3 regions of the Ectobacillus sp. JY-23 genome follow, and region 2 is predicted to be linked to each of the others. Evidence: riboswitches for the same ligand, from Rfam matches in the RefSeq annotation. Region 2 holds a riboswitch; each other region holds the start of a gene.
The links. Region 2 has a riboswitch for lysine ahead of lysA (diaminopimelate decarboxylase). Riboswitches for the same ligand answer to the same signal wherever they lie in the genome.

Region 1 (4,835 bases), 960 kb from region 2:
GATAAGCAGCTGCAGGCCTATATGGCAAGTCATCCGGAGGCGCGTCAGGAAGCTGCTTTTCAGCAAATCGCAGCAATGTCGGCTAGCCTGGCTTCAGGTGCAGATCAACTGCAAAGCAGCGAAAAAGAGCTGGCGCAGGGAGCCCGTAACGTATCTGCGGAACAAGCGCGCCTTGCAAGCGGCATAACGCAGCTAGGTGGTAAGCTGAACGAGGCAGCAGCAGGCGCTAAGCAGTTGGCAGACGGCGCCACACAGCTGCAAGGTGGTGTAGAGGCGTGGGGCAACGGTTTTACAGTCCTTCATACGGGGATTACCAAGCTAGCAAGCGGCGGTGCGGCACTGTCTGACGGTACCGCAAGCTTGACAAGTGGGTTAGGTCGTTTAACAGACGGTACAGCGCAGCTATCTGATCAGCTGCATGCTGCCGCGCAGCAAACAGCGGCTGTTCGGAGCGATGACGCAAGCTCTGCTATGTTTGCAGAGCCAGTGCGACTTGTAGAAACAAAGCTCTCTCATGTGCCAAACTATGGCGTAGGCATTGCGCCGTATTTCTTATCGTTGGCCTTTTATGTGGGCGGCATTATGTCAGCCAACATTTTATCGCTTGGAAAGAGACAGGATATGCAGGTTAGCGGTACAACACATGTAATTAACAAGTTAGGGCTTGTATACACGATCGGCCTCATACAGGCGTTCATTGTGGATGCCGTTATCTTATTCGGATTTCACATGAAGGTGGCCAGCGTGCCGCTGTTTATCCTGTCGAGCATCACGGTGTCATTTACCTTTATGACATTTATTTTTATGCTGATTACGTTGTTTGGCTTTGTTGGAAAATTTGCGGCGGTCACGCTGTTGGTGCTGCAGCTATCAACAAGCGGCGGTACCTTCCCGGGCGAGCTTAACGCACCGATCTTGCGGGAAATCGGGCAGATGCTGCCAATGGCACATTCTCTGCGCGGTCTGCAGGATGTAATCACGCTTGGAGATTGGTCGCAGCTGCGCGTACAGCTATTCATCTTGCTTGGCTATCTGTTAGGTGCGGCTACCATCGCATGGATTGCGAGCTATTTACAGCATAAGCCAGCGCGGCAATAAGAAAAAGACGATGCACTCCGCATCGTCTTTTTTGCTGCTTTAGTGACACCGCGGGGATGAGAGTAAGGAAGAGGCTTACGGATTTTGAAAATTCCCTTTATTTATTTGGATGTTTATGGTAACCTATAAATGAGAGATGTAATGAGAGGGGAATCGATACTACATATGTGGATTAACTTGAAATGATGATGAAACTAGATAGAGACAATTGCAGTCCTTAAATCAGGGTACGTGTGTTTGTCGATCTCAAAATCATTCAAGGGACACATGATGTGGACAATGCTATTCCCATTGCCAAGCAGATACCTTTGTATATCTGTTTTTTTTATGGGCAAATATACATCTCGATACACAATGATTGCGTCCCTAACTAGGGGGAATTGTAATGAACAGCCAGTACGAAAACGAAGAAAAGCTAACAGGGGGAAATGTCTCAAGCGTCTATCGCGCAGGAAATACTGTTCGGCGAGAATGGAAGCCTGATAGTGTTAGGATTCACACATTGCTCAAACACCTGGAAAGCAAAGGGCTAGATGGTGTGCCAAGATTTTTAGGGATTGATGAAAAAGGGAGAGAGGTCTTATCCTTTATTAAAGGAGAAGCAGGCAACTACCCGTTGAAAACATACATGTGGTCAGATAAGGCATTACAAAAAATCGCCAGCCTGCTTCGTCGCTATCATGATGCGGTGCGCGATTTTCCAATAGAAGAAGATTGGCAGCCGCTTGATAACACGCCGCAGCCATTTGAAGTGATCTGTCATAATGATTTTGCCATCTACAACATTATTTTTCAGAATGAAACACCAGTAGGGTTTATTGATTTTGATATGGCTGCGCCGGGGCCAAGACTTTGGGATATCGTCTATGCCCTTTACACCTGCGTTCCTTTAAGCCGGCTGTATCATACAGAAGCAGGCGAGGCTGTATATTATGACGCGGCAAAGGATGCCGAGCGAATTAAAAAGCGGGTTGCCTTGTTTTTTGATTCCTATGGTATGAAGGGCATAGAAAAAGGGTGTTTAGAAATGGTATTGCTGCGCGTAGAAGCCTTATGCAAAACCATGCAAAGGAAAGCCAGTGAAGGCGATAAGGCATTTCAAAAAATGATTGACGAAGGCCATTATGATCACTATCAAGAAGAAATTGCATTCATTCGCAAGCATGGAAAAGAGTGGCTGTAACCGAGCGGGTGCACTTGCCTGCTGGGGACGTATTTATTCTCCTTGACGTAAAAATAGATTCGTGATTATAATATCGTATACAAATAAATATTATTTTACTCTCTGAAGATAGAGGTGCATCATATCAAGAGTAGCTTGCTGGAGATGAATGGGATCGATGAAAGCAAGTGAAAGGGATTGTATGCCGAAGTATAGGATATCCATGCTATCGCTTATACTGGGTCAGTATTGAATAAGTGCTGAACTGTCACAAATAGATATATTTGTGGGGAGCTGTTAAAGAGATGTTGATGCTTAAAAAACGAGCTATTATTATTTTAGGATGATATAAATGATAATTGTTTTCAAAAACGCGTGAACATCACTTCGCGCGTTTTTTTATGTTTTGCGAATGCATCTCCATGTTCATGCGCCATCATATGGCGCATGAAGCACACAACAGGAACGGAGCTCTCAGAGAGTAGAATGGAGGGGGTTTTACCATGATAAGCAATGTATTTAAAAATTACAAATCATCGTTTATTTTGCTGTTTGCAATCCTGCTTGGAGGAATTATCGGCTATATTGCTGGGCCGAAAGCATCTATCGTTAAACCGCTGGGAGATGTATTCCTTAATCTCATGTTTATGATTATCGTGCCGCTTGTATTTTTCAGTGTATCGTCGGCCATTGCGAACATGAACGGAATGAAGCGTCTTGGCAAAATTATGTCGAGCACCGCTCTTGTATTTGTTGCGACAGCGATCGTTGCTGCGGTTCTTGGCATGTTTGGGGCATCTATTTACAACCCTATTCATAATACGGATGTTTCCGGCATCAAGGAATTGATGGCTGGCACACAGCAAGGGGATGAGGACGTTTCGCTCATGAACCAGCTTGTTCTCACGTTTACTGTCTCTGACTTTTCAGATCTGTTTTCTAAATCTCACATTTTACAGCTCATTATTTTTTCTGTATTGTTTGGCACTGCAACGGCTCTGGCTGGTGAAAAAGGCCGTCCAATTGCGAGCTTTTTGGCTTCTGGGCAAGAGGTAGCTATGAAGTTTGTCCACATTGTGATGTACTATGCGCCAATTGGACTGGGCTGTTATTTCGCTTCAGTCGTTGGTGAGCTGGGGCCGCAAATTCTCCAGGGCTACGGTAGAGCATTTTTACTGTATCTTGTGATTACGCTTGTATATTACTTCGGCTTTTTTACCTTGTATGCCTGGATTGCTGGTCGAAAAGAAGGCGTGAAATTATTTTGGAAGCATGCCGCAGCTCCTTCTATTACGGCAGTTGCGACTTGCTCTTCAGCCGCATCAATTCCGGTCAACCTGGCAGCGACAAAAAAGATGGGCGTGCCGCAGGATATCGCAGAAACGGTCATCCCATTGGGTGCGAATACACATAAAGACGGTTCCGTTATCGGTGGTATTTTAAAAATCGTATTTTTGTTCAGCTTATTTGGAAAAGACATGACTTCTTTTACAAGCATCGTCAGCATTCTTGCGGTGGCCTTTTTAGTAGGGGCTGTGATGGGGGCCATTCCAGGGGGCGGCATGATCGGTGAGATGCTGATTATCTCTATCTACGGATTCTCTCCGGAAGTGCTACCGATTATCGCGGTCATTTCGACCATCATTGATGCGCCTGCAACCCTGCTAAACAGCACAGGAAATACAGTCTCAGCCATGCTGGTTACCCGCTTTGTGGAAGGAAAAGATTGGATTAAAAAAGCCGTCACACGTAGTCAGGCGGCATAATATACACATTTAGGCTGTGGAGAAGGTTTCTCTACAGCCTGTTTTATCCTGGTCTTCAGCTTAAACTAAGCGGAGCCTGCTAGGAAAACAGTAGACTTTTATCATATACAGACAATTATGTTTACTTTTCCTATATGTTTAATTATAATTTCGTATTATATAAGGGTTGTTTTTGTAGAATGGAATCGTACAAATAACAAAATCGTGCTGACCAGAAAAACTGGAGGCGGCTTTTTCCTATGTGTAACTAGGTGAAGCCGTCTCTTTTTTGTTTCATCAGCTCATCACAGGGGGAATGACTATGAGATATAGCTATGTATCACACTTGCTTTGCCCAACATGCAATACGGAATATAGTACGGCGCACCAGCAACAGCTGTGTGCGTGCGGCTCTCCGCTACTCGTACAATATGACTTAGAAACGTTAAAGCATAAGCTCTCTCCGCAGGATTTAATAGGAAGAGAAGGAAGTCTGTGGAGATATCATGAATTGCTGCCGGTTGAGCGTCCGGAGCATGTTGTATCTATGGGAGAAGGTATGACACCCTTGCTTTCGATGCCTAGACTAGGGGCGGATATGGAGATTCGCCAGCTGTATATGAAAGATGAGGGTGTTATACCGACGGGCACATTTAAAGCACGTGGGGCGGCAGTCGGCGTTTCAAAAGCTAAGGAGCTTGGTGTGAAGGAACTGGCGATGCCGACAAATGGAAACGCCGGTGCAGCTTGGTCCTTGTATGCCGCGCGAGCAGGTATTAAAGCTACTATTGTTATGCCGACCGATGCACCAAGCATTACAAGAAAAGAGT
Region 2 (4,835 bases):
GAGGCACATCATGTATCCTGATTTGGCAGGAAAAGTAGTCATTATCACAGGCGCTGGTAGCGGTCTTGGCAAAGCTATGGCCCTTCGCTTTGGAAAAGAAAAAGCAAAAGTTGTTGTTTGCTATTTTCCGGAAGAACAAAAGCAAGATGTGGACGATATTATTACAGATACCCATTCAATGGGTGGTGAGGCTATTGGTGTGTTTACAGATGTAACAAACGAACATAATGTGGTAACACTTATTCAAACTGCAACAAAGCATTTTGGTAGCCTAGATATAGTGATTAACAATGCAGGCATTGAAAATGAAGTTCCTACTGTAGACATGCTGCTTGAAGATTGGAATAAAGTTATTAGCACCAACTTGACTGGTGCGTTCCTTGGTTGCCGCGAAGCACTTAAATATATGCTCGAGCACAATATAAAAGGCAATATTATCAATATGTCCAGCGTACACGAAATGATCCCACGGCCACATTTTGTCCATTATGTAGCAAGCAAAGGTGGCATAAAATTGATGACGGAAACGCTGGCACTTGAATATGCACCGAAAGGGATTCGCGTCAACAGTATCGGACCCGGGGCTATTGATACACCAATCAACGCAGAAAAGTTTTCAGATCCTGATGTTGAGAAGCTTATTCCGATGGGCTATATTGGGAAACCAGAAGAAATTGCTGCTTGCGCTGCTTTTTTAGCATCTGAACAAGCTAGTTATGTAACCGGTATTACTTTATTTTCCGATGGAGGTATGACCAAGTATCCAAGCTTTCAAGCTGGTCGAGGATAATTCAGGTATCTAAACGGGGACTATGTTACAAAAAAGTGCGCACTTATAATTAACATGTTCTTTATTTATACTAAAGCAAGACTTATTAGCAGGAGGTCATTTAGATGAATGCAGTATATCCACGTTCATTTTCTCATATTGGTATTTCAGTTCCCGATGTAGAACAAGCAGTAAACTTTTATACAGAAGTACTGGGCTGGTACGTCATCATGGAGCCATCAGAGATTGTAGAAGATGACAGTGCCATCGGCATCATGTGTAGCGATGTATTTGGAGCTGGGTGGGGTAGCTTTAAAATTGCCCATCTATCAACCGTCGATAAAGTAGGAGTTGAGATTTTTGAATTTCCTAACCATAAAACGCCCGAAAATAATTTTGAGTACTGGAAAACAGGTATTTTCCATTTTGCCGTGCAAGATCCCAATATTGAAGGGTTAGCGCAAAAAATTGTAGAACATGGCGGCAAACAGCGCATGCCAATTCGTGAATATTACCCAGGTGAAAAGCCTTTTAAAATGGTATATTGCGAAGACCCATTTGGCAATTTAATTGAAATCTATACACATAGCTACGAAATGACATACTCTTCCGGAGCATACTAAAAGCCTGCGCATTTGCGCAAGCTTTCTTCTATTATACTCTGTTAAAGTTCATTGTTGATTTCCGTTACGGGATTCGCTTTCCGCGGGCGGTCAGGGAGCCTCCTCAGCGCTATGCGCCTGCGGGTCTCCCTTTGACTCGCTTGTCCCGCAGGAGTTTCACCCCTTCACTCCAATCAACAAGTGCAAATGATCAACATTAGGCTTTAACACAGCCATATATTAAACAAATTCGCGTGTACGAACGCGGTCATTTTTAATTAAATCGGCAAACGATTCACGTTCTACAACAACCTGAGCATTTCCATCTTTTACAAATACGACACCTGGCCGTGTAATACGGTTATAATTGTTTGCCATAGAATAACCGTATGCTCCTGTACAAGATACAGCTAACAAATCCCAAGATGCAACAGTCGGGAGCTGAATGTCCCAAATGAGCATATCGCCGCTTTCACAGCATTTCCCGGCGATAGATACCGTTTCTGTTGGCGCTTCGTCGGCACGGTTGGCAAGCATAGCTTCATATGATGCATTGTATAAAGCAGGGCGAATATTATCTGTCATGCCACCATCTACAGCGACATATTTTCGAATCCCTGGTACTTCTTTAATAGATCCGACTGTGTATAATGTTGTTCCTGCGTCCCCTACAATACTGCGCCCTGGTTCAATCCAAATTTCAGGCAATGGATAATTGCGTGCTGTACACTGTTCTCTAACTGCATCCGTTACTTCTTGAATATAGCTCGCAACTGGCAATGGCGTATCACCTTCTGTGTAACGAATACCAAATCCGCCGCCCAAATTCAACACTTGCATCGTATGTCCCGTTTCCTCCCGTACGATATTCAAAAATGCGCTTAGCACTTCAATCGCTCTTACAAACCCCTCGGTTTCAAAGATTTGCGATCCAATATGAGAATGCACACCCATTACATGATAATGAGGCTTCAGTAAGGCAATTTTCATAGCTTGCAAAGCTTGGTTGCTAGAAATGCCGAACCCAAATTTAGAATCGTCTTGACCTGTTGTAATATATTCATGTGTATGAGCTTCAACCCCCGGTGTTACACGCAATAAAATGTTTACCGTGAGAGCACGCTCTTTGGCTAAATCGTGAAGTACTTCCAGTTCAAAAAAGTTATCTACTACAAAGCAACCGATTCCTGCTTCAAGTGCCATTACAAGCTCTGCTTCTGTTTTGTTGTTACCATGGAAATGGATACGTTCTGCTGGAAAGCCGGCTTGTAAGGCAGTATATAATTCTCCACCTGACACAACGTCAAGAGACATGTTTTCTTCTGCTGCCAAGCGACACATCTCCATACATAAAAATGCTTTGCTCGCATATGCAACTTGATACGAAAAACCACTTTGGCGAAATGCTTCATTGTATGCTCGGCATTTTTGACGGATTAGCGCCTCATCATATATGTAAAGAGGCGTACCATACGTTGTTGCCAATTCTGTTGTGTCACAGCCGCCAATTTCTAAATGTCCTTTTTCATTCACTCTACTTGTTCCATGTAAATACATATGTTGTTCCCCCTTTTTGTATGAAAAGCACTAGCAACTCGTTCTACTCTACAGATCTAAGAATCAAGCACTGAAATTTGATTATGCCCGAGAGTTATACCATTCTTTCTTTTGTAAAATAAGGCTCTGTTAAAGTTCGTTGTTAATTTCCGTTCCGGGGGTTCGCTTTCCACGGGCGGTCAGGGAGCCTCCTCAGCGCTATGCGCTTGCGTGGTCTCCCTTTGACTCGCTTTTCCAGCAAGAGTCTCTCCCCCCTTCACTCCCATCAACAAGTGCTCATTACCAACATTAGGCTTTAACACAGCCTAAAATAAAAAAAACGCGTGGAACAATGTTCACACGCGTTTCTTATAATTTTTACAAGAAACCGCATCAACATCTCCATAGTTCTCCACAATTGCTTGTGACAGTCCTGCATTTGTTCAATACAGTCCCAGCAAAATGTTGTTGAGGCAACCATTTTACTTCGGCGACATTTCCTTTCATGCTGCGGTCTTCGATTCCACAAAATCTCACACAAACTACTCTTAAATGTCGCAACCTCTATTTCGAGATCAGATGAGGGTTATATTTTGTTTTATGATGCTTCTTACAATAACAGATAGAAAATCAGTTTGTCAAATCTTTTTTAGACAGGCTTACGACAAGTCAACTTCGTTGCGTCAGGAAGACGTGTTACTTGTATCGTCTGAACCTCCCACTCTCCATCCTCGTTATTAAAATTTATACTTACTTTTTGAAACGGTGGTTTTGGTTCTTGACCAGGCTGTTGCTCATATACAATCACATCTATCGTTGCACGAAATAAGTATGTACCATTGACCATTTTGTTCATACTGACGATTTTCGGGCAATCATATTTTTTAAGCACACCAAACCGCTTTTCAAGCGCCCCATTTATTTTTGGGAACAACACTGAAAAGAATGCATCTTCAAGCATTGCATCAGCATTGGCTTGTATCGGTATACTATACAAACACATACATAATAAAATTGTTAATCGCTTCATCACATAAAACCTCCTCTTTTATTGTAACCCCTTACTATCTTTTCACTCCGTATATCCATTTTTTCTCAGACCATGTAAAGAAAAATAATGCAATAAAGAAGATTTCCTACTATACTAAATAAAGAAGAATATCCTGTTTCAAAGCTTAATATCCTATACAAACAGCTTGTCCAGAAACAGGCCATGCAGGGGGAGTTTACATATGACCAGACTACTTCCAAAATTAAGATTCACACTTTTGGCAGTTGTTCTATTATGGATTAAAACATACATTGTATACAAATTGGCATTTGATATTAAAATTGAGAGCGATTGGGATGAACTGATTTTGCTGTTTAGCCCCGTAAGTTCTTTACTCTTCTTTATCGGCCTTGCCTTGTTTCAAAACAAACATCGCAATCGCTTTATATTGGGCATAAGCGCTTTGCTTTCTTTCGTACTATTTGGAAACGCTATATTCTATGGCTTTTTCGATGATTTTGTCACGTTGCCCGTCTTATTTCAAACAAATAACATGGCCGACCTAGGCACAAGTATACGAGAACTGCTAACATATAAAACTTTTTTAATGTTTGGCGATCTCATTCTCTTATTTGTGCTACTTCGCATCTTCCCAAATTATTTTTCTACGGAATCTCTAACAAAGGGAGAAAAAACATCTTATTTTGCCAGTGTGATTACGATATTTGTTCTTACTGTTTCCGTAGCGGAGCTCTACAAGCCTTCACTGTTTACTCGTTCATTCGATCGTGAAATGGTAGTGAAAAATCTAGGACTCTACAACTATCACTTGTATGATATTGCGCTTCAATCAAGATCTTCGGCACAACGCGCATTTGCAAGCACAAATAGCTATGTAGAGATTGAAAACTATATTCGTGCACGAGATAAGCATGTG
Region 3 (4,835 bases), 530 kb from region 2:
CGGTGCTCTACTCGTTCTGAATGATAAAGTGAACAGGAGAGTGATGCAAGATGGCACCAAAATCCAAATACTTAGCAGGAACATCTTTAGCTGTAATGGGAGCGGGGTTTTTAAGTACTTTACCTCTAGATACGACAACAGGTGTTATTTTACACGGCGCTTTTGAAGCTGGACTGGTGGGGGGACTTGCTGATTGGTTCGCCGTCACCGCTTTATTTCGGCACCCACTTGGCATTCCGATTCCCCACACAGCATTGCTTCCTAAGAACAGACAGCGTGTAACAACAGGACTCATTCATATGCTTGAGCATGAATGGTTAACAAAAGAAAGCATTATGGAAAAGTTACAAAAAGCTGATATTATTTCTAAATTGCTCGCTTGGCTTGAAGCAAAGCTGCACACGAATGCAACCCGAACAGCAGTCATAACCATTGCACGCAAACTACTAGAGCATGTTCAACCAGAGATGCTCGCTCCTTACATTGAAAAAGAGTTGAAACAATATGTGCTGTCAGCTGATACGAAACGTATTGTAACCCTAATTATAGATCGGATTCTACAAGATCGTTACGATGAAAAAGCTTTGGACTATATCTTAATAAAAGCGAAACACTGGGCAGAAAAAGAAGAAACAAAAACTACACTGGGCAACGTTGCTTTAAAGGCCATTCAAAATATAGAATTGGATGGATTTTTACAATTCGCGCTTAAATCATTCATTAACGTAATTGACGCTGACAAATTGGGTGGATTTATACAGGAATTCATTATAGGTGGGATTCATAGCTTACAAAATGAAGAAAATGACAATCGCCGCTCTTTGTTGGAAAAACTGCAGAGTGAACTAGAAAAAGGCAAAAGTAATGAGGAGCTCATAAATAGCATCGATTCATGGAAAACAAGCATACTGGATTCATATAGTATGTCAAGCTTATTAACAGATTTGCTTACAAACATTAAACAAAGAGCACTCACCTTTGTACAAACAGATGCTTTTGTTGAAAGATATGCAATTCCATTGTTAGAAAAAATGGTTGCTTGGCTAAAGCAGCCATCATACAAGATCCATATAGAACATAGCCTACATAAGCAAATTGCTGGATTTATTGAGACAAATCATCATAAAATTGGAAAGTTAGTACAAGAGAACTTAGATAAATTAGACGATAACACACTTATTGCAATGATTGAAAATAACGTCGGAAAAGACTTGCAGTGGATTCGTGTTAATGGCGCGGTTTGTGGATTTATAATTGGTCTTTTGTTAGAAACAGGAAAAATATTCATATAAAAAGCAAGTAGCTCATAGCTACTTGCTTTTTAAACAAATTATTTTTGTTCATATAAAGGATGATGTTTCATTGTACCATAGAAGAAAATGCCACTTGCAAGCAAAATCATGCCGAATGCGAAGGTTTTTAAATCAGCTGTACCCGCTATGATTACCCATATTGAGTACAGCGTAGATAGGGTTGCAATGATAGCATCTAGCATACGCCCTTTTCCATCTTCATACGTTTCACCTGTAATTACCAATTTTAGTTGGAAAACAGAGGCAATAAAGTAAGGTACTAAATAAGAAAGTGTTGCGATATAAATAACAAAGTCAAACGCCGCTGAAATAGAATTAGATACTGTAGAAAAGATGAACAGTTGACCCAATAAGTTTGTTACAATCAGAGAGAAAGTCGGAATACCCTTTTTCCCTTCTTTTAAAAATGCAGGAATAAACAGGCCTTGCTTTGCTGCTTGATGCGGCACCTCTGCACTTAACATTACCCAACCAATCGTAGAACCAAATAAGCTGATGAGACCTACTGCAGCTAAAAGCTTACCCCCTACCGGTCCAAGCACCGTTTCAATTGCATCAATTAGTGGTTTTTCAGACGTAACCAAGACTTGTTGCTCAAGCATTCCCATTACAAGTGTACTAATACCAATATAAATGGCCAGTGCTATGAACAAACCAAGAATCGTTGCTCGCTTTACATCTACTTTCCTTTTCGCTCTCGATGCGAAGACTACAGCGGATTCAACACCGATAAATGCCCATAACGTAGCAACAGCCGCATTGTTAATTTGTCCAAAAAGACCAATTGTAGCGCCAGCTTCATCAGCACGCGGTGCTACAAATGGTAAAATATTTGCCTTTTGAAAAGCGAATAAGCCCACGATTATAAACAACATAAAGCCCGCAACTTTTGCTGCTGTTGCAACAAAGTTTAATTTCCCCGCTTGTTCAATACCTTTTAAAATTATAAAATGTGTGCACCAAAGCAACATCGTACATACCATAAATGTTAAAGCGTTGCCTACTTTTAACGTAAAGCTGCCAATTGTAAATAATTCAGCACGACTTGTTAAAATAGGAAAGAATGTTGATAAATAACCTGCAAATGTAGTAATGATAGCGATATTACCTGCTAAATTTCCAATCCAATATCCCCATGAAGCCATAAATCCAGACAAAATAGATGCTTGTGAGCCAGGTTTAAACAGCTCTTTTGCATAAATTTGCGGCCCGCCGCTCAATTCCGGCTTTCTTGTCCCCAAATTACCAAACACAAGCGCAGTCATCAACACACCAAAACCTGTTAATAACCATGCCCCTAACACCCCAGCAGGACTTGCTGCTTCAGATAAAGAACGCGGTAGCATAAAAATACCTGAACCAACCATATTTCCAACCACCAGGGCTGTTAAAATCCATAAACCTAATTTTCCTTTATTCATTGTTTCGCCTCCGATGTCCTCTTGCTCAAAATATAGAAAACTATCGTTTGTCATGGAATTAGGCATAAAAAAAACACACCTTCTGAAGGTGCGAACGCAATTTCCCCCAGACAAAAAGGATAGTTCATCATGATTTGTATCATGACAGTCCTGTTCCTATTCGGAAACAGTCCCAGCTACCGTAATCAGAGAATAACGGCGCTTCGGCGACACTTCCTTTCCACTGATTTCAACAAGTTCTCTGACTCTCCTTCAGTGTACTATTAAGCATCGCGACCTCTACCTCATCTTGAGCTGACGAGGAAGTAACTATTTTATTAGTATACTTATATTTGCATATAATATCGATATTTGTCAATAAAAAAATTATATTTTTAAAATCCACCTTTCAAAACCTATAGGATTCATACATTTCCGTTTCATATTTTTTATTTAAATGAATTTTCAGACAGGTAATATGGTGTACATTGTCGAATATGTGAATAATTAAACGATATTTATTATTTCATTGCATATGTAAGGAGGACTATCATGATTCAAGATTCATTGCATCCTATCGCGAAAAAAATTATAGAAAACATGGAACATGTAATTGTCGGAAAACGAAAAGAAATTGTACTCACTTTAACGGCTTTACTGGCTAGAGGACATGTTCTGCTAGAAGATGTGCCAGGTGTAGGAAAAACTATGTTGGTGCGTACGCTCGCAACATCGATTGCAGCTGATTTTAAAAGGATTCAGTTTACACCTGATTTACTCCCTTCTGATGTTACAGGGGTCTCTGTATATAATCCAAAGGAATTGCGTTTTGAATTCCACCCAGGTCCTATTATGGGTAATATTGTATTAGCTGATGAGATTAACCGTACCTCTCCTAAGACCCAATCTGCCTTGTTAGAAGGAATGGAGGAAGGAAATATAACAATTGATGGTATTACTAGACCGTTGCCTTATCCTTTTTTTGTGATGGCCACTCAAAATCCTATTGAGTATGAGGGGACTTACCCTTTGCCAGAGGCACAGCTTGATCGATTTATGCTGAAGTTTAAAATGGGATATCCAACACCGGAAGAAGAATTCTTAATTTTAAATGGAAGAAACGCCAAATCACTTTCTTCTCTTCCATCGGTTGTGACAGTAAAAGAATTACAAGAATTACAAAAACAAGTAGATGTAATTTATGTGGATAAAAATCTCAAGCATTATATTGTTAAAATCGTTCAACAAACCCGCTCTTACAATACGATTGAATTGGGGGCTAGTCCGCGTGGCTCTTTAGCTCTACTAAAGGTTGCACAGGCATACGCACTCATTCACGGAAGAGAGTATGTAGTACCTGACGATATTAAAATGTTGGCACCTTATGTATTGGCACATCGACTTATCTTAAAGCTGGAAGCAAAATTTGAGGGTATGACCGCGGAAAGTGTAATAGCAAAAATTGTGACGCGCACTCCCGTTCCTACAGGAGTTGTGCTTTCGTGATGAAACAAGCTAGTAAACAAATTTTTCACAGGTTGGTCTTAATGTTCGGTTTATTTGTCTTGTTTTGTTATACCATGTTTCAAGGTGGTTTTGTGAGCTGGTTTCTGTTGTATGCCTGCACACCTTTTATACTGTACGCATTGACACTCTCCTTTTATGACTTAGCACATATAGAAATTACAAGATCCTTGGAAAAGAAAGAATTTACTGCCGGCGAAACCATCACTGTTACCGTAACCATGAAACGCCCAAATCGCTTTCCTCTTTTATATCTTATTGTAAGAGATGTACTTCCTGCTTCACTTGAACGTACAGAAGTTCCATCCACCATGTTACTGTTTCCATGGTTTAAAAAAAACTTACAATTTCAATATGAGGTTGCCTCTATTCCGCGAGGTGAACATACTTTCTCTACCGTTCATCTTACAACAAGCGATATGCTAGGTATGTGTAACAAGGAGTATTCATCAGCGCTCCTTGACACGCTTCTGGTATATCCACGTTATACATCCATTAGCTTTGCCCAATCCAGTAGAGCCGAGCAAGGTCAACAGTCAACAGCTTCACTTCTTTCAAAAAACGCTTCTATGCCGGCTAGTGTACGTGAATACCGACC

Region 1: it holds a riboswitch for lysine, as region 2 does, so the genes downstream of both, MUG87_RS18380 (dicarboxylate/amino acid:cation symporter) here and lysA (diaminopimelate decarboxylase) in region 2, are expected to answer to the same signal.
Region 3: it holds a riboswitch for lysine, as region 2 does, so the genes downstream of both, MUG87_RS00880 (amino acid permease) here and lysA (diaminopimelate decarboxylase) in region 2, are expected to answer to the same signal.

What each region holds. Positions count from the first base shown of each region.
Region 1 covers NZ_CP095462.1:3,637,081-3,641,915, forward strand. Annotated here, with positions in the region: gene MUG87_RS18370 (YhgE/Pip domain-containing protein) at 1-1,098, shown strand, start outside; gene MUG87_RS18375 (phosphotransferase) at 1,484-2,281, shown strand; lysine riboswitch at 2,383-2,565, shown strand; gene MUG87_RS18380 (dicarboxylate/amino acid:cation symporter) at 2,764-4,026, shown strand; gene MUG87_RS18385 (threonine synthase) at 4,328-4,835, shown strand, end outside.
Region 2 covers NZ_CP095462.1:708,478-713,312, forward strand. Annotated here, with positions in the region: gene MUG87_RS03690 (glucose-1-dehydrogenase) at 11-790, shown strand; gene MUG87_RS03695 (lactoylglutathione lyase family protein) at 895-1,392, shown strand; gene lysA (diaminopimelate decarboxylase) at 1,612-2,928, opposite strand; lysine riboswitch at 3,305-3,482, opposite strand; gene MUG87_RS03705 (DUF3888 domain-containing protein) at 3,557-3,910, opposite strand; gene MUG87_RS03710 (LTA synthase family protein) at 4,140-4,835, shown strand, end outside.
Region 3 covers NZ_CP095462.1:174,544-179,378, reverse strand. Annotated here, with positions in the region: gene MUG87_RS00885 (DUF445 domain-containing protein) at 51-1,292, shown strand; gene MUG87_RS00880 (amino acid permease) at 1,331-2,734, opposite strand; lysine riboswitch at 2,847-3,024, opposite strand; gene MUG87_RS00875 (AAA family ATPase) at 3,266-4,219, shown strand; gene MUG87_RS00870 (DUF58 domain-containing protein) at 4,219-4,835, shown strand, end outside.